Regions from separate parts of the Aquamicrobium sp. genome, predicted to be linked through region 3. Evidence: predicted binding sites of a transcription regulator. Region 3 holds the regulator's gene; each other region holds the start of a gene.
The links. Region 3 encodes PhoB, which activates phosphate uptake and scavenging genes when phosphate is short. Its sites were predicted from a motif close to TGTCATNNANCTGTCAT; they were not measured.

Region 1 (10,412 bases), on a different contig from region 3:
CGCTTTTCCTTGGGCGGCACATGCGCGCCGAGCGCCAGCCAGCCGTCGAGCGCCAGCACCCGCACCTGCCAGTCGCCGGCGAAATGCGCCTTCAGCGTCAGGCTGTCCTGCGGGTGCAGCTCGATGGCGGTCAGCCGGTCGTTCTCGCGCAGGAGATGGCGGGTGACGAGCGGCGAGCCGGGATAGAAGCGGATGCCGCCTTGGGGGTTAAACGCGCGCACGGCGTCGAGATAGGGCGCGAGGAGGGCGGCGGCCTCGGCGGGCAGGGCCGCCTCCATCAGCCGGCCGATGCCGCCGCGCCACTCGCCCGTGCGCTGGGCTTCCTCGCCCGAAAGGTCGTAGAGCCCGATCCCGGCATGGGTGTCGATGACGCGGAACGCGCCGGGCTTGCGCTTCAGATAATCGAGGATGCGCGCCAGCACCGTGTGCTTGACGACGTCGGCGAAGTTTCCGGCGTGGAAGGCGTGGCGGTAGTTCATCGCGATTCGCCGTCGCGCGGGGTCAGGAATTCGGTGAGCCTCGCGCCGCCGGGGCCGAGATCGGCCCACGCGCCGGCGAAGGCGAGGCGGGCAAGCCCGGCGGTCGGGAATTTTCGCCGCACCTTTTCCATCGCGTCCGGTGTGCTGTCGGGCGCGGCGAGGAGGGCGATGAGGTCCTCGAAACCGGGATTGTGGCCGACGACGAGAAGCGTCTCCGCCCCGGCGGGCGTCGAGCGGACGGCGTCGAGGATGCGCCCGGCCGGCGCCTCGTAGATCGAGCGGTCGAGCACGGCCGGCACGGTGCGCGGCAATTCTGCCTCGACCAGCACCCATGTCTGGCGGGTGCGCAGGGCGGCGGATACCAGCGCCCGGTCGGGCAGCCAGCTGCGCCGCGCCATCTCGCGTGCCATGCGCGGGGCGGCCTCGCGGCCCCGCTTCGCCAGCGGCCGGTCGAAATCGTCGAGCGCGGGGTCGTCCCAGCTCGATTTGGCGTGGCGCAGGAGAAGCAGCGTCCGGGTCACGGCAGGCGCCCTCAGGGCGTCATGCGGGCGAGGCTTTCGATGTCCACCTCTTCGCCGGCCGGGCCGGGGGAGATGAGCGCCCCGGCGGCATGGACGCCGGTGAGGACGACGCGGCCGTCCTCCATCCGGGCGCGGCCTTCCGCCACCAGCCGCAGGGCCAGCGGATAGAGCTTGTGCTCGGCCTCCAGCACGCGCCGCGCCAGCGCCTCGGCGTCGTCGTCGGGAAGCACCGGCACCGCCGCCTGCGCGATGATCGGCCCGGCATCCATCTTCGCGGTGACGAAATGGACCGTGCAACCGTGAACGCGCATCCCCGCCTCAAGCGCCCGGTTGTGCGTGTCGAGCCCCGGGAACAGCGGCAGCAGTGAGGGGTGGATGTTGATGAGCTTGCCCGCCCATTTCTCGGTGAAGGCGGGCGAAAGCAGCCGCATGTAGCCGGCGAGGCAGACGATGTCGGCGCGCAGCGCCGTCAGCTCCTCGTCGAGCGCGGCGTCCAGCGCCGCCTTGGTCGGGTGGTCGGCGCGGGTGATGGCCTTGGCCTCGATGCCGAGCGCGGCGGCCGCGTTCAGCCCCTTGGCGTCGACCTTGTCGGAAATGACCGCGACGATATTGGCCGGAAAGTTCGGGTCGCCGGCCGCTTCCGCCAGCGCCGCCATGTTGGTGCCGCGGCCGGAAATCAGGACGACGACGCGCTTCTTCATCATGCTCTAAAGTCCAATCTCGCCATTATAGATGACGCCGGCGTCGCGGCGCGGCACGATGCGGCCGAGCGTCGTCACGGTCTCGCCGCCCTTGGTCAGGACGGCGGCGACCTGCGCCGCCTGCCCGGCGGCCACCACCAGCACCATGCCGATGCCGCAGTTGAAGGTGCGCATCATCTCGGCCGGGGCGACATTGCCGGTCTTGGCCAGCCACGAGAACACCGGCGGCACGTCGATGGCGTCGAGGTCGAGTTCGGCCGCATAGGCCGCCGGCAGCACACGCGGGATGTTGTCGGGAAAGCCGCCGCCGGTGATGTGCGCCAGCGCCTTGATGCCGTGGGTCGAGCGGATGGCCGACAGGATCGGGCGGACATAGATGCGGGTGGGCGCGAGCAGCGCCTCGCCCAGCGTCTTCGACTTGTCGAAGGGGGCTATGTGCGCCCAGCTCAGCCCCGACGCGGCGACGATGCGGCGCACCAGCGAAAAGCCGTTCGAATGCACGCCCGACGAGGCGAGGCCGAGGATGACGTCGCCCTCGACGATGTCGTCCGAGGGCAAGAGCTGCCCGCGCTCGGCCGCGCCGACGGCAAAGCCCGCGAGGTCGTAGTCGCCATGGGCGTACATGCCGGGCATCTCGGCCGTCTCGCCGCCGATCAGCGCGCAGCCGGCCTGCCGGCAGCCTTCGGCGATGCCGGCGACGATCTGCGCCCCCTGCTCGGGGTCGAGCTTGCCGGTGGCGAAATAGTCGAGGAAGAACAGTGGCTCCGCGCCCTGCACCACGAGGTCGTTGACGCACATGGCGACGAGGTCGATGCCGACCGTGTCGTGGCGGTCGGCATCGATGGCGACCTTCAGCTTGGTGCCGACGCCGTCATTGGCCGCGACCAGAACGGGATCGGAAAAGCCCGCGGCCTTGAGGTCGAACAGGCCACCGAAGCCGCCGATCTCGCCATCGGCGCCCGGCCGGCGCGTCGAGCGCACCAGCGGCTTGATCTTCTCGACGAGCGCGTTGCCGGCGTCGATGTCAACGCCGGCCGCTGCATAGGTGAGACTCGTCTTGTCTTCGCTCATGCGCGGCTGCCCCTTGGCACGATCCGTAAAGCCGGCTCTTCGCATGAACCCCCGCCGCCCGCAAGACCACTCGCGGTCACAGGGGCGCGAATGGCGCGCGAAACGCGGCCGCCGGGCGGACGACCAGTCTCTTGACCGCGGCTTCAACAGAAGCCTATCTCCCGCCGCGGCCGGCGGATAAGATGGCCGCCCGACTGGACAAGCTGCGAGCGACGGGCCGATGAACAAACGCGACGCCGAGATCAGGGAACAGGTGGCCGAGGTGGTCATCGCCACCGGCTGGCGGCGGCAGGTGCTGTTCTGGCTGGGCGCGGCGGTGACGCTCGTCGTGTTCCTCTACGCTTTCTCCGCGGTCCTGCTGCCGTTCCTCGCCGGCATGATCCTCGCCTATTTCCTCGACCCCATCGCCGACTGGCTGGAGCGGCGCGGCCTGTCGCGCCTCGCGGCCACGGTCTTCATCCTGGTGATGTTCCTCATCGTCCTCGTGCTGGCGCTGATGCTCATCATTCCCGTGCTCGCCACCCAGCTCGCCGACTTCATCGGCCGGGTGCCCGATTACCTGTCGCGGCTTCAGGCGCTGATCACCAGCATCGACCCCGACTGGCTGAGCCAGACGCTCGGCGTCGATCCGGCCTCGCTGCGCGACGGGCTGAACTCTCTGCTGACGCAAGGCGCGGGGTTCCTGACCACGCTGTTCTCGTCGATCTGGAGCTCGGGCAAGACGCTGATCGACCTCGCCGGCCTCTTCGTCATCACCCCGGTCGTCGCCTTCTACATGCTGCTCGACTGGGACAAGATGATCCGCACGGTCGACGGCTGGATACCGCGCGACCATCTGGCGACGGTGCGCACCATCGCCCGCGACGTCGACACGGCGGTCGCCGGCTTCGTGCGTGGGCAGGGTACGCTGTGCCTGATCCTCGGCATCATGTACGCCGTCGGGCTCACCGCCGTGGGCTTGAATTTCGGCCTGCTGATCGGCCTGTTCGCCGGCCTCGTCAGCTTCATCCCCTATATCGGCTCGCTGCTCGGCCTCGTGCTGTCGGTCGGCGTCGCCCTCGTCCAGTTCTGGCCCGACTGGCACTGGGTCGTCGTCGTGGCGGCGATCTTCTTCGGCGGCCAGTTCATCGAGGGCAACATCCTCCAGCCCAACCTTGTCGGCAAGAGCGTCGGTCTCCATCCCGTGTGGCTCATGTTCGCGCTGTTCGCCTTCGGCGCGCTGTTCGGCTTCGTCGGGCTGCTGATCGCTGTGCCGGCCGCCGCCGCCGTCGGCGTCCTCGTCCGCTTCGCCCTGTCGCGCTACCTGCACTCGCCGCTCTATCGCGGCCATGGCCTCCCGCCGGAGGCGTGAGGGCGATGCCGCCTGCCTTCGCCGACGGGCCGCGCCAGCTGCCGCTCGATCTCGCCCACAGCGAGGCGAGAAGCCGCGACGACCTCGTCGTCGGCCCGTCCAACGCGCAGGCCGTCGCCCTCGTCGACCGCTGGCCCGACTGGCCTGCGCCCGTGGCGGTCCTCGCCGGGCCGGCCGGCTCCGGCAAGTCGCACCTCGCCAATGTCTGGCGCGAGGCGAGCGGCGCGACGGCGCTGGCTCCCGGCCGTCTCGGGCCCCAGGCCGCCGAGGCGGCGGGGCGCGGCCCGGTGCTGATCGACGACGTCGATTCCGGCGCCATCGACGAGGCCGGCCTCTTCCATCTCATCAACGCCGTGCGGCAGGCGAACACCACGCTGCTGATGACCGCGCGGCGCTTTCCCGCCGCCTGGGGCGTGACGTTGCCCGACCTCGCCTCGCGACTCAAGGCGGCCGCGACGGTCGAGATCGACGAGCCGGACGACATGCTGCTCGCCGCCGTCACTACCAAGCTGTTCGCCGACCGCCAGATCGAGGTCGAGCCGCATGTGGTGCAGTTCCTCGTCCGCCGCATCGAGCGCTCGCTGTCCAGCGCCATCGAGGCGGTCGCCCGGCTCGACCGCATCGCGCTCGAGCGCAAGAGCCGCATCACCCGCGCGCTCGCCGCGCAGGTGGTGGCCGCGATGGAGGAAGGGAAGCCCTGACCCGGCTCAGGCCGTCTCGGCGTCGTAGGCGTAGAGCCAGTCGAGATCGGCCGCGAGGCTTCTGCCCCGGCGCAGTGCCAGCACGATGTCGCGGCCGAGCGCGACCGGGCCGGAGGCGTGCCAAACGAAGCGGTTGAAGGCCCCGCGCTTCGCCACCTGCCGCACCCGCTCGCGCCGCACCGCCTGATACCGCGCGAGCGCGCCGGCGAGGTCGTCCGGCCGCGCGGCAACCGTGGCGGCGAGCGTGGCCGCATCCTCGATCGCCATCACCGCGCCCTGCGCCGCATAGGGGCCCATCGCGTGGGCGGCGTCGCCGATGAGCGCAAGGCCCGCCGGGTCGATCCACGACGCTTCGCCATCGACCTCGGCGATCGGCCACGGCAGCCAGCCGTCGACATTGGCGGCGAGCGCGTCGATGTCGTCGGCCGCGCCGGCGATGATGCCGGGTGGCAGCATGCGCCGCTCGCCGCCGGCCCCCGATTCCGTCGGCGCGGGCATCCGGCCGATGACGACGAGGTTGACGATCTGCCCTCCGCGCAGCGGATAGGCGACGAGGTGGAAGCGCGGATTGAGGAAGGCGCTCACCCGGTCGGTCGGGATCAGGCCGGCGCAGAGCTGCGGCGTCGCGATGGCCCGCCACGCGACATAGCCCGAGAAGCGCGCCGGCCGGGCGAGGGGGCCGGCCGCGCGCAGGGCCGAGCGCACCCCGTCCGCGCCGACCGCGAGGTCGCAGGCGATCTCATCCTCCACGCCGGCCCGCGTCGCCGACAGGACATTGCCGGCATCGGAGAGTTTCGCGCTGCCGACCGTGACGCCGGTTTCGAGCGTGATCGCCGGATGCGCCCGCACCGCCCGCGCGAGGATGTCGTGAAGGTCGGCGCGATGGATGGTGAGGTAGGGCGCGCCCCACCGGCGCAGGGCGGTCTCGCCCAGCGGCACCGCGGCGAGGGTGCGCAGGGAATCGGCCCGGCGAAGCTCGATGGACACGGGCCTGACCGCGACTCTTGTCGCGTCTTCGAGAAGGCCGAGACGCTTCAGGATGACAGTCGCGTTGGGGGAGAGCTGGAGGCCGGCCCCGACTTCCTCGAGCTTTTCTGCTCGTTCGAGGACGGAAACCCGAAAACCCCGCTCGGCGAAGCACAGCGCCGCCGTCAGCCCGGCGATTCCCGCCCCGGCGATGGCGACATGCCGTGGAGGAACGTTCATCGCGCCCGGGCCGCGCCCGAGGCCTCAGGCGGCGCGCGGCTGGAAGCTCACGCCCTCGGGCCTGGTTTCGGTGCCGTGCAGCGCGGGATTGTAGCGATAGAGGGTCGAGCAGTAGGGGCAGACGATCTCGTTGTCCTCGCCGAGGTCGAGGAAGACGTGCGGATGGTCGAAGGGCGGCGTCGCGCCCACGCACATGAATTCCCGCACGCCGATCTCGATGAGCGCGTGGCCCGCGTCGTTCTGGAAGTGGGGAATTGTCGGGTGGTCGGCCATGACATGCTCCCGGATGTTCTAAGCTCGGTGCCTGGAGCCAGCGTTTGCAGCATAAAGCCGGCCTTGGCAAGCCGTGATATGAAACTGTCACAAAACCCTGTCAGGAGGCAGCTTGACGAAATGCGCGCCTGCTGATGCAGTCACGCGAATGGCATCAGGTGGCAGGATGAACGAGACACGACCGGCAACGAGCGAGTTCACGGGCAAGGTGCAGGCGCTGGCCGCCGCGCCCGAAGGCAACCCCGACCGATTCGTCAACCGCGAGTTCTCCTGGCTCCAGTTCAACCGCCGCGTCCTCGACGAGGCGGAGAACCCGCGCCACCCGCTCTTGGAGCGGCTGCGCTTCCTGTCGATCTCGGCCGCCAACCTCGACGAGTTCTTCATGGTGCGCGTCGCCGGCCTCGCCGGGCAGATCCGCGAGGGCATCGCCATCAAGAGCCCGGACGGGCGCACGCCCGAGCAGCAGCTCGAATTGCTGCTGCTCGAGGTCGGCCGCCTTCAGGAGGACCAGCAGGCCGCCTATGCGCGCCTCACCGCGCTGCTGCGCAAGGAGGGCATCGAGGTCGTGCGCGCCGACGCCGTCGCCCGCGACGAGAAGGCGTGGCTCGAAGAACACTTCATGGACACGGTGTTTCCGGTGCTGACGCCGCTGTCCATCGACCCGGCGCATCCGTTCCCGTTCATTCCCAATCTCGGCTTCTCGATCGCGCTGCAACTGCGCCACCTGCGCGACGGCAACGAGATGACGGCGCTCCTGCGCCTGCCGCCGGCGCTGCGCCGCTTCATCCGCCTGCCCGACCGCAAGGGAACCGTGCGCTTCGTCGCGCTCGGCGACACGGTCAGCCTGTTCATCGGCAAGCTCTTCCCCGGCTACGAGGTCAAGGGCTCGGGCACGTTCCGCATCATCCGCGATAGCGACATCGAGGTCGAGGAAGAGGCCGAGGACCTCGTGCGCCTGTTCGAGAGCGCGCTGAAGCGCCGCCGGCGCGGCCAGGTCATCCGCATCGAGTTCGACGATGAGATGCCGGAGGCGCTGCGCGATTTCGTCGCCGGCGAGCTCGGCCTCACCGGCTCGCGCATCTCGATCCTGAAGGCGCCGCTGGCGCTCAACCAGGTCTCGGAGATCGTCGCCCTGCCGCGCGACGACCTGAAGTTCGTGCCCTACAACCCGCGCTTTCCCGAGCGGGTGCGCGACCGCGGCGGCGACTGCCTTGCCGCCATCCGCGAGAAGGACTTCATCGTCCACCATCCCTACGAGAGCTTCGACGTGGTGGTGCAGTTCCTGCGCCAGGCGGCGGCCGATCCCGACGTGGTGGCGATCAAGCAGACGCTCTACCGCACCTCGAACGACAGCCCCATCGTGCGCGCGCTGATCGACGCGGCCGAGGCCGGCAAGTCGGTGACGGCGCTGGTCGAATTGAAGGCGCGCTTCGACGAGGAGGCCAACATCCGCTGGGCGCGCGACCTGGAGCGCGCCGGCGTGCAGGTCGTCTTCGGCTTCATCGAGCTGAAGACCCATGCCAAGATGTCGCTGGTCGTGCGCCGCGAGGACGGGCGCTTGCGCAACTACGTGCATCTCGGCACCGGCAACTACCACCCGATCACCGCGCGCATCTATACCGACCTTTCCTACTTCACCACCGATCCGGCGCTGGCGCGCGACGTGGCGCAGGTGTTCAACTTCATCACCGGCTATGCCGAGCCGGCGCAGAAGATGGGCATCGCCATCTCCCCGTTCACGCTGCGCCAGCGCATCCTCGACCACATCGGCGCCGAGATCGAGTTCGCGCGGAACGGCAAGCCGGCGCAGATCTGGATGAAGATGAACTCGCTGGTCGACCCGCAGGTCATCGACGCGCTCTATGACGCCAGCCGGGCCGGCGTCGAGATCGACCTCGTCGTGCGCGGCATCTGCTGCCTTCGGCCGCAGGTGCCGGGCCTGTCGGAGAACATCCGCGTCAAGTCGATCGTCGGCCGCTTCCTCGAGCACAGCCGCATCTACTGCTTCGGCAACGGCCACGGCCTGCCGTCCGACGAGGCGATCGTCTATATCGGCTCGGCCGACATGATGCCGCGCAACCTCGACCGGCGGGTCGAGACGCTGGTGCCGATCACCAATCCGACTGTGCATGAACAGGTGCTCGGCCAGATCATGCTCGGAAACATCATGGACAATCAGCAGAGTTTTGAAGTACTGGCGGACGGCACCTCGCGGCGTCTCGCGCCCGAGGAGGGAGAGGAGCCCTTCAACGCGCAGGAGTACTTCATGACGAATCCGAGCCTGTCCGGACGGGGCGACGCGCTGAAATCCAGCGCGCCGAAACGGATCGTCCAGCCCAAGCGCCGCAAGAAGACCGGCGCGCCGCCGGCCGCATGATCCATTCATCACAGGGCCGGCTCCAGGACCGCCGGCCGCTCGCCGTGATCGACATCGGGTCGAACTCGGTGCGGCTTGTCGTCTATGAGGGCGTCGCGCGCTCGCCGACCGTTCTTTTCAACGAGAAGATGATGGCCGGGCTCGGCCGCGGCATCGTCTCGACCGGCCGGCTCGACGACGAGGCGGTGCGCCGCGCCGTCGAGGAACTGCGGCGTTTCCGCGCACTCGCCGAGCAGGCCGGCGCGGTCTCGCTTCACGCCATCGCCACCGCCGCCGCGCGCGAGGCCGAGAACGGCATGGATTTCGTGCGCCGCGCCGAGGACATCCTCGGCGTGCCGATCCAGGTCCTCTCCGGCCGCGAGGAGGCCGGCTACTCGGCGCAGGGCGTCATCTCCGCCTTCCACCGGCCGGACGGCATCGCCGGCGACCTCGGCGGCGGCAGCCTCGAGCTGGTCGATATCTCCGGCGAAGATTTCGGCGACGGCATCACCCTGCCGCTCGGCGGCCTGCGCCTTCAGGAGATGTCGCGCGAATCGCCGGCCGCGGCGGCGAAGATCGCGCGCGAGGAGCTGCGCCGCGCCGATTTCCTCGCCGATGGGCGCGGCCGCGCCTTCTACTGCGTCGGCGGGACGTGGCGAAACCTCGCCCGCCTCCACATGCTTTCCACCGGCTACCCGCTGCCGGTCATGCACCATTACGAGCTTCCGCTCGACGACATGGGCGAGTTCCTCAAATTCGTCATGGCCGGCGACATCGCCCAGATGCAGGGCGCCAAGCGCATCTCGAAATCGCGCCGCGCGCTCCTGCCCTACGGTGCGGCGGTGCTGCGCGAGATCATCGACGCGATGCAGCCGAAAAGCATCGTCGCCTCGGCCTTCGGCGTGCGCGAGGGCTATCTCCATTCGCTCTTGTCGCCGCAGGAGCGCGAGCGCGATCCGCTGATCTCGGCGGCGGAGGAGCTCGCCATCCTGCGCGCCCGCTCCGTCACCCATGCGCGCGAGCTGGCGGCGTGGACCGACGAGGCCTTCGCCGTCTTCGGCATCGACGAGACCGAGGACGACGCCCGTTATCGCCGGGCCGCCTGCCTGCTCGCCGACATCGGCTGGCGCGCGCATCCCGAATATCGCGGCACCCAGTCGCTCAACATCATCGCCCACGCCTCCTTCATCGGCATCGACCATCCCGGCCGCGCCTTCATCGCGCTCGCCAACCTGTTCCGCCACGAGGGCATCTACGAGGACGACGTCTCGCCGGCGATGAAGGCGCTCGCCGGCCCGCGCCATATCGAGCGCGCGCGCATCCTCGGCGCGCTGCTGCGCGTGGTCTACCTGTTCTCGGCCTCGATGCCGGGCATCATGCCCAAGCTGAAATGGCGCGAGGGCGAGGGGCGCAAGCTCTCCCTCGTCGTGCCGGCCAGCCATGCCGGCCTGATGGGCGAGCGGCCGGAAGCGCGCATGGCGATCCTCGCCAAGGTGCTCGACCGGCCGATGGAGATCGTGGTCGGGGATTAAAGCAATTTCGGGAAAGCGTCGGCGCCATGCAGACGGGGAGGTCGCAATGAACGGGAAATCCGGCAGGCCGCGCATCGCCGTGCTGTTCGGCGGGCGCTCCGCCGAGCACGACGTTTCCGTGCTTTCGGCCACCAACGTCATCCGCGCACTCGATCCGGCGCGATACGAGGTCGTGCCGGTCTTCATCACGCGCGACGGGCGATGGCTGGAAAGCGCCGTCG
Region 2 (10,412 bases), on a different contig from region 3:
AGTTGTAGCTGATCTGCTTCCATGCGGCGGCGGCGATGACCAGCGTCATGGCCTGCGGGCCGTTGAGCAGCGGGTCCCACGAATAGCCGGCCGAGCGCAGCATGTAGGCGAAGGTGCCCATCGTCGGGTTGAACATGAACAGCCACAGCATGCCCGCGATCGCCGGGGCGACCGCGTAGGGCCAGATCATCAGCGTGCGGTAGAAGCCGCGCCCCTTGATGATCTTGTCGACCATCACCGCGAGCAGCAGCGCCACCACCATCGCAAGCAGCGCGGTGGCGACGGAGAAGATCGCCGTGGTCTGGACGCTGTCGATATAGCTCGGCTGGCTCAGCACCCGGCGGAAGTTGGCGAGGCCGACGAAGGCGCTGTTGAGCCCGAACGGATCCTCGCGCAGCACCGACTGGTAGAGCGCCTGGCTTGCCGGCCAGTAGAAGAAGACGAGCGTGATGGCGAGCTGGGGCGCCAGCAACAGGTAGGGCAGCAGTTTGTTGGGGAAGACGACGCGCGGCGACAAGTGGCCTCCTCGACATGGCTGCGACCATCCGCGCGAAAAGGCGCGGATGGTCGTCGGGCGGAAGCCGCCTTCTAGTTGCCGATGGCCTGCTGGATGGCGGCGTTGCCGCGTTCCACGGCGTTGTCGAGCGCGGCTTGCGCGCTCTGGTCGCCGGCCAACATCTTCTCGAACTCCTCGTTCTGGATGTCGCGGACCTGCGGCAGGTTGACGAGCCGCACGCCCTTGGAGTTGGCCGTCGGCTCCTTGCCCATCATCTGCTGGATCGGGATCTCGCGGCCCGGATTCTCGTCGTAGAACCCGGAGGACTTGGTCGCCTCGTAGGCGGCGAGCGTCACCGGCAGGTAGCCGGAGACCTGATGCAGACGCTGCTGGATATCCGTCTGCGACAGAAATTCGAAGAAGGCCGCGACGGCCTTGTACTCGTCGTCGGATTTGCCGCCGAAGACCCAGAGGCTGGCGCCGCCGGGGATGGTGTTCTGCGGCGCGCCCTCGAGGTCGTCATAGTAGGGCAGCTGGCCGAGGCCGTAGTTGAGGCCCGACTTGATCACGTCGCCGAGGCCGCCGGACGATTCCGTCATAATCGCGCACTCGCCCGACAGGAAGAGCTGCTTGGCTTCGGACGTGCGACCGCCATAGCGGAAGGTGTCGTCCTTGGCGAGGTCGGCGAAGTTCTGGAAGTGGCGGACGAACGGCTCGGTGTTGAACGTCAGCTCGACATCGGTCGAGGCGAGGCCGTTTTCCTGCGTGCCGTACTGGAGGTTGTTCCAGGCCGTGAAGTTCTCGAGGCCGATCCAGGTCAGCCAGGTCGAGGTGAGGCCGCACGGGGCCGCGCCGCTCTGCTTGATCTTCTTCGCCGCCTCGAAAACCTCGGGCCAGGTCTTGGGCGGGTTCCCGGCGTCGAGGCCGGCTTTCTCGAAGGCGTCCTTGTTGTAGTAGAGGATCGGCGACGAGGAATTGTAGGGGAAGGACAGCATGGTGCCGTCCGGCTTCGAATAGTAGGCGACGATGCCCGGCAGGTACTGGCTCTTGTCGAACTCGGTGCCGCCCATCGAGAGCACTTCGGCCACCGGCTTCACCGCGCCTTCCGCGGCCATCATCACGCCGGTTCCGACGTCGAACACCTGGATGATGTGCGGCGCCTGGTTCGCCCGGAACGCGGCGATGCCGGCGTTCAGCGTCTCGGGATAGGTGCCCTTGAACACGGGCGAGACCTTGTAGTCGCTCTGGCTTTCGTTGAATTCCTTGGAGAGTGTCTCGACGACTTCGTTGTTGGCGCCGGTCATCGCATGCCACCAGGAAATCTCGGTAACGGCGAAAGCGGCGGAAGTCGACAAAATGGTAAACGTTGCGGCGATGCCGGCCGCGAAGCCCTGGGTCTTCATGTTACGCTCCCGAATCTAGTTGGCGAAAGGGCCGACTCGCGGCTTTGCGCCTGGACAGACGCCTTTGCGCAGCCGCGACCCGGTTCCGCAGTCGGAAGTATTGACGCTCCATGACAGTTACACAACAGTTTTGTTTCGTCTTCGTGAAATTTCGTATCCGCTAATCCACAGACGATTAAACGGAAACCGAAATCAAGACGAAAATCCGCATGCGCAACTGGCGAAACATCCTCCAGTTTTGGGCATCACCTCGACCCGGAAATCATGGATCGCCGCCTCAGATCCAGGACAGCCAGTCGTTCCAGTCGGGATGGTTGAACAGCATCCGCGCGCGGGCGTATTTCCAGATGCCGTATTTCTGGTAGTCGAAATCCCAGCCGGAGAGCTGGCGCTGCTGCACCGCCCAGGAGCCCCATTTCATGTCCGCCACCGCCCGCGCCACCGTCACCCGCGCGAGGAGGTCGCGGCGCATCTCGCCGTAATAGCGCTCGATCAGCTCCTGCGAGGTGGCGGGGTCGATGAACATCTCGCCGAGGAAGACGCCGATCTCGTAGGCGCGCTCGTTGTTCGAGGCGAACTCGTAGTCGACGAGCTTCATGTCGGAGACCTCCTCCTGCCCGTCGGGCACGAGGAAATTTCCCGGCATCGGATCGTTGTGGCAGGGCACGATATCGAGGCCCGACGCGTGGAAGGCTTCCTTCGCGCGGCCATATTCCTTGCAGAGCCAGTCGAAATCGGCCGGCCGGATGGCGCCGACCTCGGCCCCCTGCTCGATGTGCTCGTCCGTCATCTCGAACACGTCCTTGGTCACCGAGAGTTTCGGGCCGGCGTTGAACGTCGCGTAGAGGTCGATCACCCGCTCCTGAAAGTCGCGCCGGACGAAATCGGCATTGGTGGACGCGCGGTAGCCGTGCAGGAATTGGCACACCTCGACCCCCGCCGCGACGTCGTAGTGGATGACCGCCGGGGCGATCCCCATGGCATGGGCCGCGCGCGCGGCCTCGATCGACAGGTCGCGGTTGACGAAATTCTCCGACCCGACGCCGTAGACCTTCATGAAGTAGGTCTCGCCCTCATGCTCGGCCAGCCAGTTGGAATTCAGCAATCCGCCGATCAGCGGGCGGGCGCGGACGCTGTCGCGGCTCCACCCCGGCACGGAGTCGATGGCGCGGGCGACCTGTTCCTGTGTTGCTGCACTCATCTCTCGACCTCCCTCAGACGGCGCGGCGCAGGCGGTCTGCGGCCTGCGCGCCGAGCGCCATGGTTTCGAGGCGCATGAAGCGCCAGGACGCGTATTTGGCGAATTCCAGCGAGCGGCGCGGCGAGGTCGCCGCCAGGATCGAGCCGATCAGTCCCCAGCGCAGATCGTCGGCCATGCCGTACAGCATCGCCCGCTGGAACAGCCCCTCGTCGAACCGCCCTTCCCACTCCTCGAACCCCGCGCGCGCCTCGGGCTCGCAGTCGAAGAATTCGATCAGCCAGCAGCCGAGCTCCTCATAGGGATCGGCATTGGCGGAAAGGTCGAAATCGACCAGCAGAACGCGGTTGTCCGGCCCGATCATCAGATTGGCGCTGTTGCCGTCGCGATGGCAGGGCTTCAGGTCGAAGCCGGCGGCTTCGATCTTCGCGCCCGCCTCGCCGATCACCGCAAGGAACGTGTCGAGATGGCGGTGGCCCCGCGCGCCCTTCTGCGCGGCCAGCGCCGCCAGCTCGCGGATCTCGGCGAAGATCGAGGCGTCGCGGTTGAGCTTCGGTCCGTTCTGAAAGGCTTTCTTGGCCGCGATGACGGCGCGGCGCAATTCGGGCACCACCACGTCCTGCAACCCGCCGCAGCGCCAGCCGTCGCCGAGCGCCTCGAACACCACGAGGCCCCTCGCCGCGTCGTCGCCGAGCACCTTCGGCCCCGCGCCGACAGCCGCGGCATGATGCGCGGCTTCGATGGCGCGGGCCGGATCGGCATAGAAAGCGGTATCGGGAAGATAGTGCTTCACGATCACGGCCCTGTCGCCCGCCGAGGCGCGGCGGATATCGCTCTCGATCCCGCGCCAGGCCGGCGAGGCCAGCACCGTGAAGGGGCTGGCGAAGTCTTCGGGGGCGGCACCCAGTGCTTTCCCGGCGATCGCGCGGGCCTCGGTTTCCCTGTCGGACATTTCGGTCGATCCTCCCTTCCCGTGTTGGTTCTTCAGTGGGCGACGACCGGCTCGACCGGCCACGACCGGCCCGAGCGGTTCATCACGTCGAGCTCGGTCTCCAGCGCGGCCGCGAGCTCCATCAGCCGCAGGTCGTCGAGCCGGTGACCGACGATCTGGATGCCGATCGGCAGGCCGCGGCCGTCGAAGCCGCCGCAGAGCGACACCGCCGGATGGCCCGATTGGTTGAAGGGCGCGGTGAAGGTCGTGTGGCGCAGCGGCATGCCGAAGACCGGGCCACGCCGGTCGGCCGGCCAGTTCACCAGAGGCATGACCGGGGTGAGCAGGAAATCGACGCCCCGCATCAGCGCCACCGTGCCGGCGACGCCGCGCTCGATGCCGCTCTCGAACTCGCGGATGCGGGCCGGGGTCCACGCCTCGGCCTCGGCGAACCAGTCGACCAGCTCCTTCGGCGCCCGCGCCCGGTGCACCGCATCGGCGGCGGCATATTCGTACCAGCCGCGCAGCTTGAGGGAATCGTCGATCGGCAGATAGGCGTCGAAGCCGTAATCGGCGCTGACCGGCTCTACACGCCCGGCGATGCGGCCCATGGCCTCCACGGCCGCGTCGAAGCAGGCGATGACCTCGGGCTCGACCGCGGGGCCGAAGCCGAAATCGGCGCAGGTGCCTACGGTTATCCCATTCGTCCAGCCTGCCGGCTGGGGCTGGCCGAGAAGCAGCAGCGAATACCGGTCGTCCTCGTCCGGCCCGCTCAGCAGCCGGGCCCACTCGATGAGATCAGCGGCGCGGCGCGTGATCGGGCCGGCCGAGCGCACGGTCGAGGCTGGCGCGTGGGGGATCACCCCTTGCGTGGGCTTCAGCGCCGCCAGCCCGCAATGCGAGGCGGGAAGCCGCACTGATCCGGCGATGTCCGAGCCGACCGACATCATGCCGATCCCCGCCGCGATGGAGGCGCCGCCGCCGGCGCTCGAACCCCCGGTGTTCCAGGCGGTGCCCCACGGATTGCGCACGATCCCGTGCGAGCCGGAGACGCCCGAGCCGCTCAGCCCGAAATCGGGCATCGTGCCCTTGCCGAGGATGATCGCCCCGGCCGCCTTCAGCTTGCGGGTCGGGATGCCGTCGGCCTTGCCCAGGATGCCGTCGCCATGCAGCGCCGAGCCGTGATGCCAGCGCATGCCGACCGCCGGAACGCTGTCCTTGATCGAGACCGGCACGCCGTCGACATCCGAGAGCGGCTTGCCGGCCTTCCAGCGCGCGCGGGCGGCCTCGGCCTCGGTCAGCGCCTCGTCGCGGCGGATGCCGTAGAGCGCGTTGATCGTGCCGTTGACCCGCTCGGCCTGATCGAGCATGGCGCGCGTCACCGCGACGGGATCGGTCCTGCCCTCGCGATAGGCGGCGCGCAGGTCGGCGAGGCTGAGGGTCGCGAGGCGGGAGATTTCGGTCAGGTAGCTCATCGTCATATGTCCGGTGCTCAGGATCCGTTTGCTTCGGAGTGCGGGGTCTTGCGGCCGGCGCCGAGATAGCGCCTGAGCTGGCGGAACCTGCCGACCAGCCCGTTGGGCATCAGCACGATGGCGGCGGCGATGATGACACCGAGGCCCAGCGTGCGGAACTCGCCCGCCTCGCGCATCAGCTCGTCGGCGCCGACGAGGACGAACGTGCCGACCAGCGGCCCCCAGAAGGTGCCCACCCCGCCGATCACCACGATGGCGATGATGAACATCAGCTGCGGCAGTTGCAGGATGGTCGGGCCGATCACCTGGAAATGCGCGGCATAGACGCCGCCGGCGAGGCCCATGAAGAAGGCCGAGATGCCGAAGACCAGCATCTGGACGCGGAAGCGGTTGATGCCGCGCGCCACTGCATAGCCGGGATTGTCGCGGATGGCGCGGAAGGCATGGCCCATCGGACTTTTCAGGATCACCCAGGTCATGGCCATGATGAGGGCGAACAAGGTGCAGACCACCGCGTAATTGCCGATCATCCAGCTTCCGCGCAGCAATTCGCGCATGCCGAGATCGCCGAAGCGCGAGAAGCCGCTCGGCCCGCCGGTCAGCTGGCGGCAGACGGTGCCGACCATCACGAAGCAGTCGGTGTCGGTGACGATCAGCAGGTACATCACCTGCGTGACCGCGAGCGTCAGCAGCGCGACATAGACGCCGGTGAGCCGCAGGCAGGCCAGCCCGATCACGATCGAGAACAGCGCCGCGACGAACGCCGCCGGCAGCAGCGCCGCCCAGACCGACCAGCCGAGGAAGAAGCACAACATCGCCGTGGCGTAGCCGCCGACCGCGAAGATCGCGAGCGGCGCCAGCGAGAAGATGCCGGCGAAACCGAAGACGAGGTTCCATTGCGAGGCGATGCAGGCATAGAACAGGGCAAGCACCACCTGACCCAGCACGTAGCGGCTTTCGACCACGAAGGGCAGCGTCGTGGCGGCCGCGACCAGCGCCAGCGCGATGATCAGGTCCGCCCTGCCCGAAGGGGGAGCCATGGATGTCATCTGTGAAGCTCCTTCCGTTCGGCAGCGAGGAGAGCGGGCGAGCACTGCTGGAAAGGCGGGGCGGCGCGCATCACATCCGCCTCGGCTGGACGCGGCCCAGCAATCCGCCCGGCCGCCAGATCAGCACCAGGACCACCGCGCAGAGCAGCATCGGGAAGCCCCAGCGGGCGCCGAACGCGTACTGGACCCAGGCCTCGAGCAGCGCGAGCGCGAACGAGACCAGCACCGCGCCCGGCAGCGTGCCGAGGCCGGCGACCACGCACATGATGAAGGCCTTGAGCATCGGGTCATTGCCGAGCGAGGGCGAAAGCTGGACGAGGGCCGAAAGCAGCAGGCCGCAAATTCCGGCCACCGCGCCCGAAAGCATCAGCACGTAGAGATAGACCCGGCTCACCGCGACCCCGAGCAGCCGGGCGGCGTCGCGGTTCTGTGCGGTGGCGCGGATCGCGCGGCCCATGCGGGTGTAGTTCAGCACCGAGGCGATCAGCGCCATGGCGATCACGGCCGCGACCATGATGATGAAGTTCTGCCAGGGCACGTGCATGCCGCCGATCGAGAACGAGCCCGTCACCGTCACCGGCTGCTTCAGCGGCTTGCCGCCGAACCACAGGAGGATGCCGTTCTCCAGCGCGATGGCGACGCCGACGGTGGCGATCATCACATTGGCCTCGAAATCCGCGCCGGACTGGCGCAGCACGTTGCGCACGATGAGCACATAGATCAGCCCACCCGCCAGGGCGCCGACGAGAACCGAGGCGAGGATGCCGACCGGCATCGGCAGGCCGGCCGAGGTGATGACGCCGTAGGCGACGTAGCCGCCGAGCGTCAGCAGCGCGCCATGGGCCATGTTCAGCACGCCGAGCGCGCCCCAGACCAGCGACAGGCCGATGCTCGCGATGGCGTAGAGCGCGCCGACCGTCAGGCCCGAGACGAGGACGGAATAGAAGGTGTTCATCGCCTACCCCCCGAGATAAGCCGAGATGAGCTCGTCGCTGGCGAGCAGTTCCGCGGGCGGCCCCGACCAGATGAACGCGCCGTTGTCGAGCAGGAACAGCCGGTCGGCGATATCCGCGACCCGGGCCGGGTTTTCCTCGATCAGGAGGATCGTGCGCCCCGATTTGCCGAGCGCCGCGATCACTTCGTAGATCTGTTCGATCACCAGCGGCGCGAGGCCGAGCGAGGGCTCGTCGATCATCATGATCCGCGCGCCCATCATCAGCCCGCGCCCGACTCCGACCATCCGCCGCTCGCCGCCCGAAAGGGTCGAGACGAACTGGTTGCGCCGCTCGGCCAGCTTCGGCAGCAGGCTGTGGACCTCGTCGAGGCGGCGGTTGCGCTCGGCCCGGTCGGTGCAGAGGAACGCGCCCATCAGCAGGTTCTCGTGCACGGTCATGCCGGGAAACAGCAGGTCGCCCTGCGGCACATGGGCGATGCCGCGCGCCGCCGTGTGATGGACATGCCGGTCGAGCGGCACGCCGTCGAGCCGGATCTCGCCCGAGCGCAGCGGCACGAGGCCGGAGATCGTCCGCAGCAGCGTCGACTTGCCATGGCCGTTCGGCCCGACCACGGTGACGAGCTCCCCGGCCGCGATCGAGAGGGAGATGCCGCGCAGCACCTCGATGCCTTCATAGCCCGAGCGCACGTCGCTGAGTTGCAGAACCGGGGCCGCGCTCATGGCGTTGCCTCCACGCTGACGGCGAAATGCTTCTTGAGCCGTTCGCGGGTGCCCTGCCCGAGATAGACCTCGACCACGCGGTCGTTCTCGGCCACCTGCGCGGGCGGACCTTCGAAAAGCAGGCTGCCGTGATGCATGATCAGCACGCGGCTCGACAGCGCGAGCAGGAAGCGCATCACATGCTCGATCAGGACGACGGTCAGCCCGCCCGCCATCAGCCGCCGCACGAGGTCGATCACGAAGTCGATCTCGTCGGAGTTGAGGCCGCCGACCGGCTCGTCGAGGAACAGGATCTTCGGCTGCGTCGCCATCGCGCCGGCAATCATCAGCAGCTTGCGGTCGAGAACGGGGAGCTCCGCCACCAGCTTGCCCGCCTTGCCCGATAGCCCGACGAGATCCAGCGCGTCGGTGGCGGCCTTGCGCGTCTCGCTTCCCATTCGCAGGCCCGGGAACAGGCGCGGCGCGCGGCCGTAATAGGCGGCGATCTCGACATTCTCGAGCACGGTCATGTGGTCGAAGGCGGCGTTGAGCTGGAACGTCCGCGCCATGCCGATCTGGCAGAGCCGGTCGGCGCTCATCCGCGTCACGTCGTGGCCGTCGAAGACGATCCGCCCGCCCGAGGCGGGGGTGATGCCGGTGATCACGTCGAAGAACGTGGTCTTGCCGGCGCCGTTCGGGCCGCCGATCCCGAGGATCTCGCCCTTCTCCACGCTCATCGACATCCTGTCCACGGCGACCAGCGAGCCGAAACGCCGGGTGACGTCTTCGCAGATCAGCAGAGGTTTGCTCTCTGTCATCGCTTGCTTCCCATTCTGGCGCGGCACGGGCGCTTGCGGGCGCCCGTGCCTGTCCCGGATCGCCAGATCACGAGAGCCAGGGCGGCAGCAGGAACTCGTCCGTCGCGTAGAGCGCCGGGCCGATCATCCGCGGCTCGGTCCTGTAGTCCTGATGCTGCAGGAACTGGTGCGGCAGGCCGAGCGAGGGGTCCTTGACCTGCGTCGGATAGCTGAGCGCGACCAGCCCTTCCTGATCGAAGCGGAAGGAGCCGCTGGCGCCGCGATAGACCATCCGCTTGAGGATCGCGGCGATCTTGCGGGCCTGCTCGCCGTCGAAGGGCTCGCCCGGACCGCCGGCGACCGCCGCCGCGATCGAGTACATCCACAGCGCGTCGTAGGTCTGCGACCCGGTCAGCCACGAGGCGGTCGCGCCGAACTTGGCCTTGTAGGCCTCGCGGTAGTTCGCCGCGAACTCGTCGGGCAGGCCGCCGATCACCGTCGAATAGATCACGCCGTTGATCGACTCGCCGCCGATCTCGCGGAAGACCGGCAGCGACGGCCCGTACTGCATGTAGATCAGGCTTGGATGGCCTCCAGCTTCGCGGTGATGGTGTCCCGCGCGATTTTCATGTCCTCGAGGGTGCCCGAGATGAAGAGCCTGCCCGTCGCGCCCATCATCTGCACGTCGTTGATGACGGCGTTGGGGGCGGCCTTCTCTGCCTCGTTCGCCGCGACGCAGGCGAAGAGCGCCGGCGCCATCTCGTAGATCAGCAGCGCGACGCCCGGCACCAGGATGGACGCGTCGCGCGAGCGGTTGAGGATGATGGCGTGCTGGTCCGACAGGTCCTCGATGATGTCGTGGTAGAGGATCTGGGGCCTGAGCTGGTCCTGCGGCTTCGCGCCGATCCCCTTCAGGATCGCCGCGCCGGCCGAGTTCAGGTCCTCCATCCGGTCGGAATGCAGCTCGAGAAGGCCGAACTGCCGCTCGGTATAGAGAATCCCCGGCTCCATCGCCGGCGCGGATTTGAGCGCGAGATCGGTGATCCGGTGGATCGCCAGCGCCGGCGCCACCTCGATGATCAGCGAGTGCTGGCCGGCGAAGGGCGGATACCCCCTCGCCCGCGTGGGCGAGGAAAGATAGGCCGCGAACTGGGGCTGAAGGTCCTCGATGGGAAGATAGACGCGAAGCTCTGTCATACCTCAGTCCTTGTCCTTTGCGTCGGGCCGGGCCGGATCAGCCCTTCAGCGCCTCGAAATGCTTCGCGAGATCGGCGTGCGGGCGCGGGATCACGTGGACGGCGGTGACTTCGCCGACCTGGGCCGCGGCTTCGGCGCCAGCCTCGGTCGCGGCCTTCACCGCGCCGACATCGCCGCGCACCACCACCGAGACGAGGCCGCCGCCGACTTCG
Region 3 (10,412 bases):
CCGCGCCCAGCGTTTCGACCTCGGCATGGGCGAGCGCCTTGCGCACCCGGACCCGCTCATAGGCGGGATTGTCGTTGGAGGGGTCGTCGATCCATTCGACGCCGCGCCGGCCAAGCCAGTCGCGCAGTGCCTGCCGGCGAGTCCTCAGCAGCGGCCGGGCGATCCAGACACGGCCGTCGAAAAGCGTCGCCCGCGCCATGCCGGCCAGCCCTGCACCCACCTGGCCCGCGCCTTCTGCCCGCGCCGCGCGCATCGCGAGCGTCTCGGCCTGATCGTCGAGCGTGTGGCCGGCGAGGATAGTGGATGCGCCGGCGCGTTGCGCGGCATCGGCGAGGAGCCGGTAGCGCGCCTCGCGCGCGGCGGCGGCGAGGCCGGTTTCCGGCTTGTCGCCCTGCCAGACCACCGTCTCGTGGGCGATGCCGCGCTGGCGGCAGAAGGCGGCGACCCATGCCGCCTCGGCGGCGGATTCGGGGCGCAGGCCGTGATCGACGGTGACGGCGGTCAGCCGCAGCGCCGGGCGATGGCGGCGGACGAAGTCGTGGCCAAGGAGGAGGAGCGCCAGCGAATCGCTGCCGCCGGAAACGGCGACGGCCAGCACGGCGCCGGCGTCCAGATCGCGAAAAAGGGAAAGCGGGTCGAGGTCCACCGCGGTCGTCCCGGGACCCCCGTCTAGCGTCAGCAGGAGGCCGCGGCCTGTTCCTGCTTCACGCGCTCGGTGAGCGCGGCGCTGGCCTGCGGGTAGCGCTGCAGGACTTCGGTGAAGGTGGCGCAGGCGACGTCGCGCTGGTTCATGGCGACGAGCGAGACGCCGAGCTTGAACAGCGTGTCGGGCGCCTTGCGCGCCTGCGGGAAGTCGCGGCTGGCCGCGAGGAAGATCTCGGCCGCCTCGCGCGGCTTCTGCTGGGCGAGCAGCGATTCGCCGAGCCAGAAATGCGCGTCCGCCGCATGCTCGCTGTCGGGAAAGCGCGCGATCAGGTCGCGGAAGCCGGCCTCGGCCGTGCCGTAGTCGCCCGACAGGACGAATTCGTAGGCGTTGCGGTAGAGCTCGTCATCGTCGTCACCGCGCGGCGGCAGCGCCGCGACCGTGGTTCCGTCCTGCGCCGGCGCGGCCTGCGTCTGTCCCACCGGAACCTGCCCGGCAGGGGGTTGGCCAACGGGGGGCTGCTCGGCCGGCATGGCGACGCGCGGCGATCCGTCGGCGTCGAAGGTGATGCTGCCGAGATTGCGCGGCGGCTCGCCGCGCACCTGCGCGCCGCCGCCGGTCACGGCTTCTTCGGCGGCATAGAACTCGTCGTCGCCGCTTCCCGTCGGCGGGGGTGCGTTGGCGGCAGGCGGCGGGGTGGTCGCGGCATGGTCGCGCGGGCGCTGTGCGCCCGACGCATCCGAGCGGCGTTCCTCCAGTTCCTGGAAGCGCAGCTCGTTGTCCTCCTGCATGCGGCGAAGCTGGTCCTGCATCTGGAGGAGCTGGAAGTTCAGCTCCTCGACGAGGCCGTTCAGCTGGCGCACCTGCTCCTCGAGCTGGGCGACGCGCGGATCGGTGGCCTGCGCGCGCGCGGCCGTGCCGGCGGCGAGCGCAAGCGGCAAGGCGAGGGCGCCGATCAGCAGAAAACGCAAAAACATGTCTGGTCTCTTCATCGGGTTGCCTGTGGTTGGTCCGCGATCCTCTCCGATCGCGGTTCGCGGGCATCCTTTTATCAGCACAGCCGAGTTCGGCCAAATTGTGATTGACGCCGCGCGGCATGGAAACGCGGCGTCGATACGGTGCCGGAACGATGGGGGCGGAACGATCGGACCTGCCGGCGCGCTCAGATCTCGCGGATGGCGTAGCCGGCGCCGCGGATGGTGCGGATCACGTCGGGCAGGCCGTCGAGATTGACCGCCTTGCGCAGCCGCCCGACATGGACGTCGACGGTGCGCTCGTCGATATAGAGCGTCTCGCCCCAGACATTGTCGAGAAGCTGCCCGCGCGAGAAGACGCGGCCGGGATGCTGCATCAGGAACTCGAGCAGGCGGAACTCGGTGGGGCCGAGCTTCAGTTCCGCCTCGCCGCGATGGACGCGGTGCGTCTCGCGATCGAGGACGAGGTCGTCGACCTTGAGCACCGAGGACAGCACCTCGGGCTTGGCGCGGCGCAGCAGCGCGCGCACCCGCGCGACGAATTCGGGCATCGAGAACGGCTTGACGAGATAGTCGTCCGCCCCGGTCGTCAGACCGCGCACGCGGTCGGTCTCCTCGCCGCGGGCGGTGAGCATGATGATCGGCAGCCGCTCGGTCTCGGCGCGCAGGCGCAGGCGGCGGCACAGTTCGATGCCGGAGACGGCCGGCACCATCCAGTCGAGCACGAGAAGGTCCGGCACGGTCTCGCGCAGGCGCATCTCGGCCTCGTCGCCGCGCGTCACCACCTCGACCTGGTATCCCTCGGCTTCCATATTGTAGCACAGGAGGACGCCGAGCGGCTCCTCGTCCTCCACCACCATGATTTTCGGAGCGATCATGTCCTGCTTCCTGCGGGGCCCGTCACTTCGGCCGTACCGCCATCACCGTCTCGTCTGCTTTCGGCCTGTTCAGCGGCAGCTGGTGGCCGGTCAGCACATAATAGGCGTTTTCGGCGATGTTCGTCACATGATCGCCGATGCGCTCGAGGTTCTTGGCACAGAACAGCAGATGCGTGCAGGCGGTGATGTTGCGCGGGTCCTCCATCATGTAGGTCAGGAGCTCGCGGAACACGGCCGTGTACTGGACGTCGATCTTCTCGTCCTCGTCGCGCAGCCGGGCAAGGCCCTCGTGGTCGCGTGCCTCGTAGCGGGCGATGGCGCGGTCGATCTGGGCGATCACGGCCTGCGCCATGGTTTCGATCGAGTGCGAGAGCTCGCGCGGGGTGGCGTTCTCGCCGACGGCGCCGACGCGCTTGGCGATGTTCTTGGCGAGGTCGCCGATGCGCTCGAGATCGGCGGCCATGCGGATCGCGCCGACGACCGAGCGCAGATCCTGCGCCACGGGCTGGCGCTTGGCGATCAGCGTGATGGCGCGGTCGTCCAGCTCGCGCTGGCGCGCGTCCATCACCGCGTCGTCGGAGATGACGCGCTGCGCCAGCGCCGTGTCGGACGTGACCAGCGAGCGGGCGGACGCCGCGACCATCGCGTCGGCCAGATCGCCCATGTCGTGGATCAGCCGGTCGATGGCGTCGAGGTCCTCGTCGAAGGATGTGACGGTGTGCTGCCCCATGGTCGTGCCTCCTAGCCGAAGCGGCCGGTGATGTAGTCTTGCGTCCGCTTTTCCAGCGGGCCGGTGAAGATCATGTCGGTCGGGCCTTCCTCGACGAGATTGCCGAGATGGAAGAAGGCGGTGCGCTGCGATACGCGCGCGGCCTGCTGCATGGAGTGGGTGACGATGACGATGGTGAAGTTCTGCTTCAGTTCGTCGATCAGCTCCTCGATGCGGGCTGTGGCGATGGGGTCGAGCGCCGAGCACGGCTCGTCCATCAGGATCACCTCCGGCGAGACGGCGATGGCGCGGGCGATGCACAGGCGCTGCTGCTGGCCGCCGGAAAGGCCGGTGCCCGGCTCGTTCAGCCGGTCCTTGACCTCGTTCCACAGGCCGGCCTTCTGGAGGCTCGACTCGACGATGGCGTCGAGGTCGGCGCGGGCGCGGGCGAGGCCGTGGATGCGCGGGCCGTAGGAGACGTTCTCGTAGATCGATTTGGGGAACGGGTTCGCCTTCTGGAACACCATGCCGACGCGGGCGCGCAGCTCCACGGGGTCGAGCGCCGGGTCGGCGATGTCGGAGCCGTCGAGGCGGATCGTGCCGGTGACGCGGCAGCCCTCGATGGTGTCGTTCATGCGGTTGAGGCAGCGCAGGAAGGTCGACTTGCCGCAGCCCGAGGGGCCGATGAAGGCGGTGACGGCCTTTTCCGGGATGTCGATCGACACGTCGAACAGCGCCTGCTTCGGGCCGTAGAAGACGCCGACCTCGCGGGCGGTGATGCGGGCCGGGCGCATGTCTGCGTCGGGCGTGCGGATGGTGGACGACTTCATGGTGTAGAGGTCCGATTGAGGGACGATCTTCTCGGCCGGCATGTGCATGGCGATAGCCTCCGTTCCGGTGTTCGTGGTCATGCGCGCTTCTCCAGCCGCGTGCGCAGGAAGATGGCGATGGCGTTCAGCGTCAGCATCAGGCCGAGCAGGACGATGATCGCCGCCGAGGTGCGCGCCTCGAAGAAGTTGCGGTTCTCGTTGCCCTGCCACAGATAGATCTGCACCGGCAGGGCGGTGGACTGGTCGAGCGGCGTGCCCGGCACCTGGGCGACGAAGGCGTTCATCCCGATGAGCAGCAGCGGCGCAGTCTCGCCCAGCGCCTGGGCGACGCCGATGATGGTCGCGGTCAGGATGCCGGGATAGGTGACGGGCAAGACGTGGTGGAACACGGTCTGCGTCTTCGACGCGCCGAGGCCGAGCGCGGCCTGCCTGAGCGAGGGCGAGACCGCGCGCAGCGCCGAGCGGGTGGCGATGATGATGGTCGGCAGCGTCATCAGCGTCAGCACCAGGCCGCCGACCAGCGGGGCCGACAGCGGCAGGCGGAAGTAGTTAATGAACACCGCCGCGCCGAGCAGGCCGAAGACGATGGACGGCACGGCCGCGAGGTTGTTGATGTTGACCTCGATGAGGTCGGTGAAGCGGTTCTTCGGCGCGAACTCCTCGAGATAGACCGCGCTCATCACGCCGATCGGTACGGCGAGCACGATCACCACCAGCATCATGTAGAGCGAGCCGACGAAGGCGCCGGCGAGGCCGGCCGAGGCGGGGGCGGAGCGCGAATCGGTGTTGGTGAAGATGTGCCAGGCGAAGGCGAAGTCGATGTTGCCCTTCTCGCGCAGCTCGTCGGCCAGCGCCCGGGCGGGGGCCGAAAGCTGCTGCTGGGCGTCGGGCAGCGAGCGGTCGATGTTGCCCTTCAGCCAGTTGTCGGCATTGGCCGAGGCGAGCATCTTCACCGCGACCGTCTTGCCGAGCAGCGAGGGATCGGCGACGAAGAGGTCGCGAAGCTGGAAGCGGGCGTTGGTCTCGACGATCGACAGGAGCTGGCGGGAATCGGCCTCGGTGCCGGGGGCGGCCGCGCGCACCGCCTCTTCGACGACGCGGTTCCAGTTCAGCATCGTCACCTTGCGCTCCCAGGCGAGCAGCTCCTGCCGGTAATCGGCCGGCGACTGGCCCTCGCGCTGCCGCGGCTTGTCCTCGACCTTGACGATCGCGGGGTCGAAGGCGACGTCGAGCGTCAGCGTGGCCTGGGTGAAGGCCGGCAGGCCCTTGGCGAGGATCATGCCGAACAGGATGACGACGGCGCCGAGCGCGGCGGCGATGGCCGCGAGGCCGTAGAAGCGGAACCTTCTCTCGCGGGCGTGGCGGGAGGAGAGGCCGGCGCGGATGAGCGCGAGCCGTTCTTCGGAGGTCATTCGTACTGCTCCCTGTAGCGGCGCACGATGTAGAGGGCGGCGACGTTGAGGACGAGGGTCATCGCGAAGAGCGTCAGGCCCAGCGCGAAGGCGACCAGCGATTGCGGCGAGGCGAAGTCGGTGTCGCCGGTGAGCTGGTTGACGATGGTGACGGTGACGGTCGAGACCGGCTCGCCGGGGTTCAGGCGCAGGAACGGGCTGTTGCCGGCGGCGAGGACCACGATCATGGTCTCGCCGATGGCGCGGCTGACGGCGAGCAGGAACGCGCCGACGATGCCGGGCAGCGCCGCCGGCAGGATGACGCGCCTGATCGTCTCCGACTGCGTCGCGCCGAGGCCGAGCGAGCCGTCGCGCAGACCCTTCGGCACCTGGCGGATGATGTCGTCCGACAGCGAGGAGATGAAGGGGATGATCATGATGCCCATGACCGAGCCGGCGGTCAGGGCGCTGATGGCGCGGATGTCGAGGCCGACGGCCTGGCCGACCGAGGACAGGAACGGGCCGACGGTGACGAGGGCGAAGAAGCCGTAGACGATGGTCGGGATGCCGGCGAGGATCTCGACGATCGGCTTGACCGTGTCGCGCACCCTGGGGCTGGCATATTGCGACAGGTAGATCGCGGTCATTAGGCCGATGGGCAGCGAGACCAGCATGGCGATCGAGGCGACCATCAGCGTCCCCCACAGGAGCGGCAGGAGGCCGTACTGGCCGCCCGCGCCGGTGCCTGTTGACGAAAAGCCGGGACGCCAGACCGTGCCGAAGAAGAAGTCGACCGGGTTGACGAAGGTGAAGAAGCGCACGGCCTCGGCGAGCAGCGAGGCGACGATGCCGGCCGTGGTCATGATGGCGACGACCGAGCAGGCGATCATGGCGAGGCGCACGACCGTCTCGACCTCGTTGCGGGCGCGAAGCCGCGGCGTGATGCGGCCGCGCGCGAACCACAGCGCGATCGCGCCGGTGCCGGCCGCCGCCGCGATCGCGGCGGCGAAGGTCAGGAGGTTGAACTCGACCAGCGCCTGCGCGGCGCTGTTCTCGTAAGGGGCGGTCTCGCCGGCGACGCCGAAGCCCGAGGCGATCTGGCGCACGCGGCGGATGGCGTCCTCGAGATCGACGCCCTGGAGCGCGGCGATCTCGGGCGGAAGCTGGGCGATGATCCACGCCCGGCTCGCTGTCTCGGAGAACAGGGCCCACAGAGCGAGGATGAGAAGAGCAGGCGCAAGCGCCCAGATGGCCACCAGCGCCCCGTGATAGACGGGGCGCGAATGCAGCCGCCCTCCGTCTGCAGGCGCCAGGCGGGTGCTGCGCGACCATCCCGTCTGATAGGCGAAGGCGAGAAGAACCAGCAGCAATCCGGCAACGATCGTGGTGTTCACGGGCGAGGGTCCCCAACGAGAAAGGGGAGCGGACCGGCTGGCGCCGGCCCGCCCCATCGGGATGAAACCCTTACTTCAGGTCCGCGGCGGTCAGGGCCTTGCCTTCCTGGAAGGCGGCCAGGACCTCGGCGGTCTCCTCGGCCGGGGCCGGGATCAGGCCGGCGCTCTCGAGCGTGCCGCCGAGACCGGCCATCTGGTCGGAGAGGAAGAACTCGACATATTCGGCGATGCCGGGGACGACGCCGATGTGCTCGCCCTTGACGTAGAAGTAGAGCGGGCGCGAAACCGGGTACTCGCCCTTGGCGATGGTGTCGAGCGAGGGGGTGATGCCGGAGATCGTGGCGACCTTCAGCGTGTCGCGGTTCTGGTCGTAGAAGGAGAGGCCGAAGACGCCGACGGTATCGGGGTTGGCCTGGAGACGGGCGAGCGTCTCGGTGTAGTCGCCGGCGATCTCGACCACGACGTCCTGGCGGAAGTTCTTCAGGACCTTCTCATGGTCTTCCTTGGACAGCTCCGGCAGGCCGGCTTCCTTGGCGCCGGTGGCGATCACGCGCTCCTCGAACACTTCGCGGGTGCCGTGGTTCGAGGCCGGGATCGCCAGCGCGATCGGCTGGTCGGGCAGCGAGGCGTCGATCTCGTTCCAGCTCTTGTAGGGGTTGTCGACCAGCTTGCCGTCGACGGCGACCTGGGCGGCGATGGCCTTGAAGACGTGGACCGGCTCGAGCGCGAAGTCGCCCTTGGTGGCGCTGGTGGCGAAGACGATGCCGTCATAGCCGATCTGGACTTCGCGGATGTCCTTGACGCCGGCGGCGTTGCAGGCCTCGACCTCGGCGGCGCGGATGCGGCGCGAGGCGTTGGCGATGTCGATGGTGTTCTCGCCGACGCCGCCGCAGAACTGGCGCAGACCGCCCGACGAGCCGCCCGAACCGACGACCGGGGTCTTGAACTCGGGGAAGGCGTTGCCGAACTCCTCGGCCACGATCGAGGCGAAGGGCAGGACGGTCGACGAGCCGGCGATCTGGATGGTGTCGCGCGACTGGGCGAGGGCGGCGCCCGACTGGATCGCGAGGGCGATGGCGGCAGTCGATACGGTGAGGAAGAACTTGTTCATTGGAGCCTACTCCTGTTCGGAAAATTCCGTCGACGCGCTTGCGTCGGAAGCGGCAATAAGGGCTCCGTGTAACAGTTGGATGACAGTTTTCTGTCGGTTCTGTTACCGCTCGATGTCGGTTTAGCCGGCATGCGGCGCCGCGCGGGAAGAATGGTCGGGTGGGCCGGCGGCGATCCGGCGCCACATCGGGAGAAAAAGAAAACCCGCCGGGGGAGGAGGTCCGGCGGGTTGTTCTGGGACGCGGCCAAGGGGGGAGGAGGTGCCGCGTCTGGTGTCGGCTTTCCGGGAGGAGGTAGATCACCGACACACCCCAGATAGGAGTCGTCGCCGATGAACGCAACCGTACGTCGTGCATGGCTGCCTTGCAGGAATGTGCATGCGTTCCCGGCCGGCCGGATACGGGGTGTTTGGGCCTATATTAGAAGTTGTATTTTTCTATAAAGCAACTAATGATTATCCATGTTCTTCCAGTATGCGTGATGCAGTACCGGCCCGGGAGGCGCCGGAGAGGAATGACGCCGCGCGGCCGGACGGGGCCGCAGGCGGGCCGCATATCGCACCAGCAGAATGGATGACCCATGACCAATCAGGCACACGACCCGGCCGCCCTCGCCGAGCGGCTCGACTTCATCGGTATCGACGATGCCGCACGGGCGCGGTTGCGCTCGCTCGCGGCGGTGATCGCCGCATCGATCGACCCGGCGCTCGACCGGTTCTACGCCAAGGTGCGGGTGACGCCGCAGACCTATTCCATGTTCTCCAACGAGAAGCATCTCGACAGCGCCAAGAAGCGCCAGGAAAAGCACTGGAACATCATCGCCAGCGCCGAATTCGACAACCGCTATGTCGAGGGCGTGTCGGTCGTCGGGCAGGTCCATGCCCGCCTCGGGCTGGAGCCGCGCTGGTACATCGGCGGCTACGCGCTGATCCTCGAGCAACTGATCGGCGCGGTCGTCGCCGCGCGCTGGCCCTCGGCCTTAGGGCGCAGGCGCGCCGCGGACCTCGCCCGCGACGTCGCCACCGTGGTCAAGGCGGCGATGCTCGACATGGATTACGGCGTCTCGATCTATCTCGACGAGCTGGCGGCGGCGCGGCGCCGGACCGAGGAGGAGAAGGCGAAGGCCGAGGCCGACCAGCGCGCCGCGCTGCAACTGCTCGCCGACGCGCTCGACGGTCTCGCCGACGGCAATCTCGAAAGCCGGCTTTCAGCGCGGATGCCGGACGAGTTCGTGGCGATGGCCGGCAACTTCAACACGGCCATCGGCTCGCTGCATGCGGCCATCGCCGACGTCCACGCCACCTCGACCGCCATCGTCGCCGGCGCGGAGGGCATCGCCACCGCCTCCGACGACCTGTCGCGGCGCACCGAGCAGCAGGCGGCGAGCCTCGAGGAAAGCTCGGCGGCGCTGCACGAACTGTCGGAAAGCGTGCGGCTGACCGCCGACAATGCCGGCAAGGCGTCGGGCGTGGTCGGCGCGACACAGGCCGAGGCGGCCCAGTCGGAGAAGGTGGTCACCGACGCGGTAGCGGCGATGGGCAAGATCAAGGCCTCGTCCGAGGAGATCGCCGCGATCATCGGCGTCATCGACGAGATCGCCTTCCAGACCAACCTTCTGGCGCTGAACGCCGGGGTCGAGGCGGCGCGGGCCGGCGATGCCGGGCGGGGCTTCGCCGTGGTGGCGCAGGAGGTGCGCAGCCTCGCCCAGCGCTGCGCCAGCTCGGCCAAGGAGATCAAGGAGCTGATCTCGACCAGCTCGGACCATGTCGAGGCGGGCGTGTCGCTGGTCGGCGCGGCCGGCGAGGCGCTGGGACGGATGATCGGGCGCATCGACGAGATCAACCACCTGATGACCGACATCGCCTCGGCCGCGGCCGAGCAGTCGCGCGGCATCGCCGAGGTGAGCACGGCCGTCGGCCAGATGGACCAGATCACCCAGAAGAACGCCGCCATGGTCGAGGAGACCTCGGCCGAGACGCAGCGCCTGAAGGGCGAGGCGGTGGACCTCGCCGCCAAGCTGGAGCGGTTCCGCATCGGCGAGGGCACGGAGCGGCCGCGCGCAAGGCCGGCCCGGGCGACCCATGCGCCGGCGCGGCAGGGCGGCGGTCCAGTGCTGTCGGGGCCGCGCGGCGTCGCCCGCGTCAACGGCGCAACGGCCCTCGCCGCCCGGCCGGAGACGGCCGCGGACGAGTCGTGGGAGGAGTTCTGACGCTGCGACAAAATCGCGCGGGGACGGCTGGACAGCGCGCCGATCCCCGTTCATGATCGCACCACCCCCAAAAGGAGGCGTCTCATATGGGCATCGAAAGTCTGCTTATTTTCCTCATCGTCGGCGCGATCGCCGGCTGGCTCGCCGGCCAGCTCGTCAAGGGCTACGGCTTCGGCCTGCTCGGCAACATCGTCGTCGGCATCGTCGGCGCGTTCATCGCCGGCTGGCTGTTCCCCGCCATCGGCATCAGCATCGGCAGCGGCATCATCGCGGCC

Region 1: the regulator PhoB is predicted to act here: its motif matches at 6,378-6,394, upstream of M9945_RS10125 (RNA degradosome polyphosphate kinase).
Region 2: the regulator PhoB is predicted to act here: its motif matches at 2,010-2,026, upstream of ugpB (sn-glycerol-3-phosphate ABC transporter substrate-binding protein UgpB).

What each region holds. Positions count from the first base shown of each region.
Region 1 is NZ_JAMLIE010000001.1:2,018,129-2,028,540, forward strand. Features, by position in the region: gene M9945_RS10085 (23S rRNA (adenine(2030)-N(6))-methyltransferase RlmJ) at 1-479, opposite strand, end outside; gene M9945_RS10090 (histidine phosphatase family protein) at 476-1,000, opposite strand; gene purN (phosphoribosylglycinamide formyltransferase) at 1,012-1,704, opposite strand; gene purM (phosphoribosylformylglycinamidine cyclo-ligase) at 1,708-2,772, opposite strand; gene M9945_RS10105 (AI-2E family transporter) at 2,993-4,123, shown strand; gene hdaA (DnaA regulatory inactivator HdaA) at 4,129-4,824, shown strand; gene M9945_RS10115 (FAD-dependent monooxygenase) at 4,831-6,030, opposite strand; gene M9945_RS10120 (zinc-finger domain-containing protein) at 6,055-6,303, opposite strand; gene M9945_RS10125 (RNA degradosome polyphosphate kinase) at 6,470-8,680, shown strand; gene ppx (exopolyphosphatase) at 8,677-10,191, shown strand; gene M9945_RS10135 (D-alanine--D-alanine ligase family protein) at 10,238-10,412, shown strand, end outside.
Region 2 is NZ_JAMLIE010000006.1:907-11,318, forward strand. Features, by position in the region: gene ugpA (sn-glycerol-3-phosphate ABC transporter permease UgpA) at 1-517, opposite strand, end outside; gene ugpB (sn-glycerol-3-phosphate ABC transporter substrate-binding protein UgpB) at 589-1,899, opposite strand; gene M9945_RS21320 (phosphotransferase) at 2,177-3,100, opposite strand; gene M9945_RS21325 (phosphotransferase family protein) at 3,114-4,049, opposite strand; gene M9945_RS21330 (amidase family protein) at 4,082-5,503, opposite strand; gene M9945_RS21335 (branched-chain amino acid ABC transporter permease) at 5,521-6,552, opposite strand; gene M9945_RS21340 (branched-chain amino acid ABC transporter permease) at 6,623-7,507, opposite strand; gene M9945_RS21345 (ABC transporter ATP-binding protein) at 7,511-8,227, opposite strand; gene M9945_RS21350 (ABC transporter ATP-binding protein) at 8,224-9,024, opposite strand; gene M9945_RS21355 (hypothetical protein) at 9,092-9,574, opposite strand; gene M9945_RS21360 (microcompartment protein) at 9,580-10,200, opposite strand; gene M9945_RS21365 (BMC domain-containing protein) at 10,238-10,412, opposite strand, start outside.
Region 3 is NZ_JAMLIE010000003.1:336,371-346,782, reverse strand. Features, by position in the region: gene tilS (tRNA lysidine(34) synthetase TilS) at 1-646, opposite strand, end outside; gene ybgF (tol-pal system protein YbgF) at 676-1,620, opposite strand; gene phoB (phosphate regulon transcriptional regulator PhoB) at 1,806-2,495, opposite strand; gene phoU (phosphate signaling complex protein PhoU) at 2,518-3,225, opposite strand; gene pstB (phosphate ABC transporter ATP-binding protein PstB) at 3,237-3,998, opposite strand; gene pstA (phosphate ABC transporter permease PstA) at 4,112-5,446, opposite strand; gene pstC (phosphate ABC transporter permease subunit PstC) at 5,443-6,819, opposite strand; gene M9945_RS19075 (substrate-binding domain-containing protein) at 6,890-7,930, opposite strand; gene M9945_RS19070 (methyl-accepting chemotaxis protein) at 8,509-10,137, shown strand; gene M9945_RS19065 (GlsB/YeaQ/YmgE family stress response membrane protein) at 10,224-10,412, shown strand, end outside.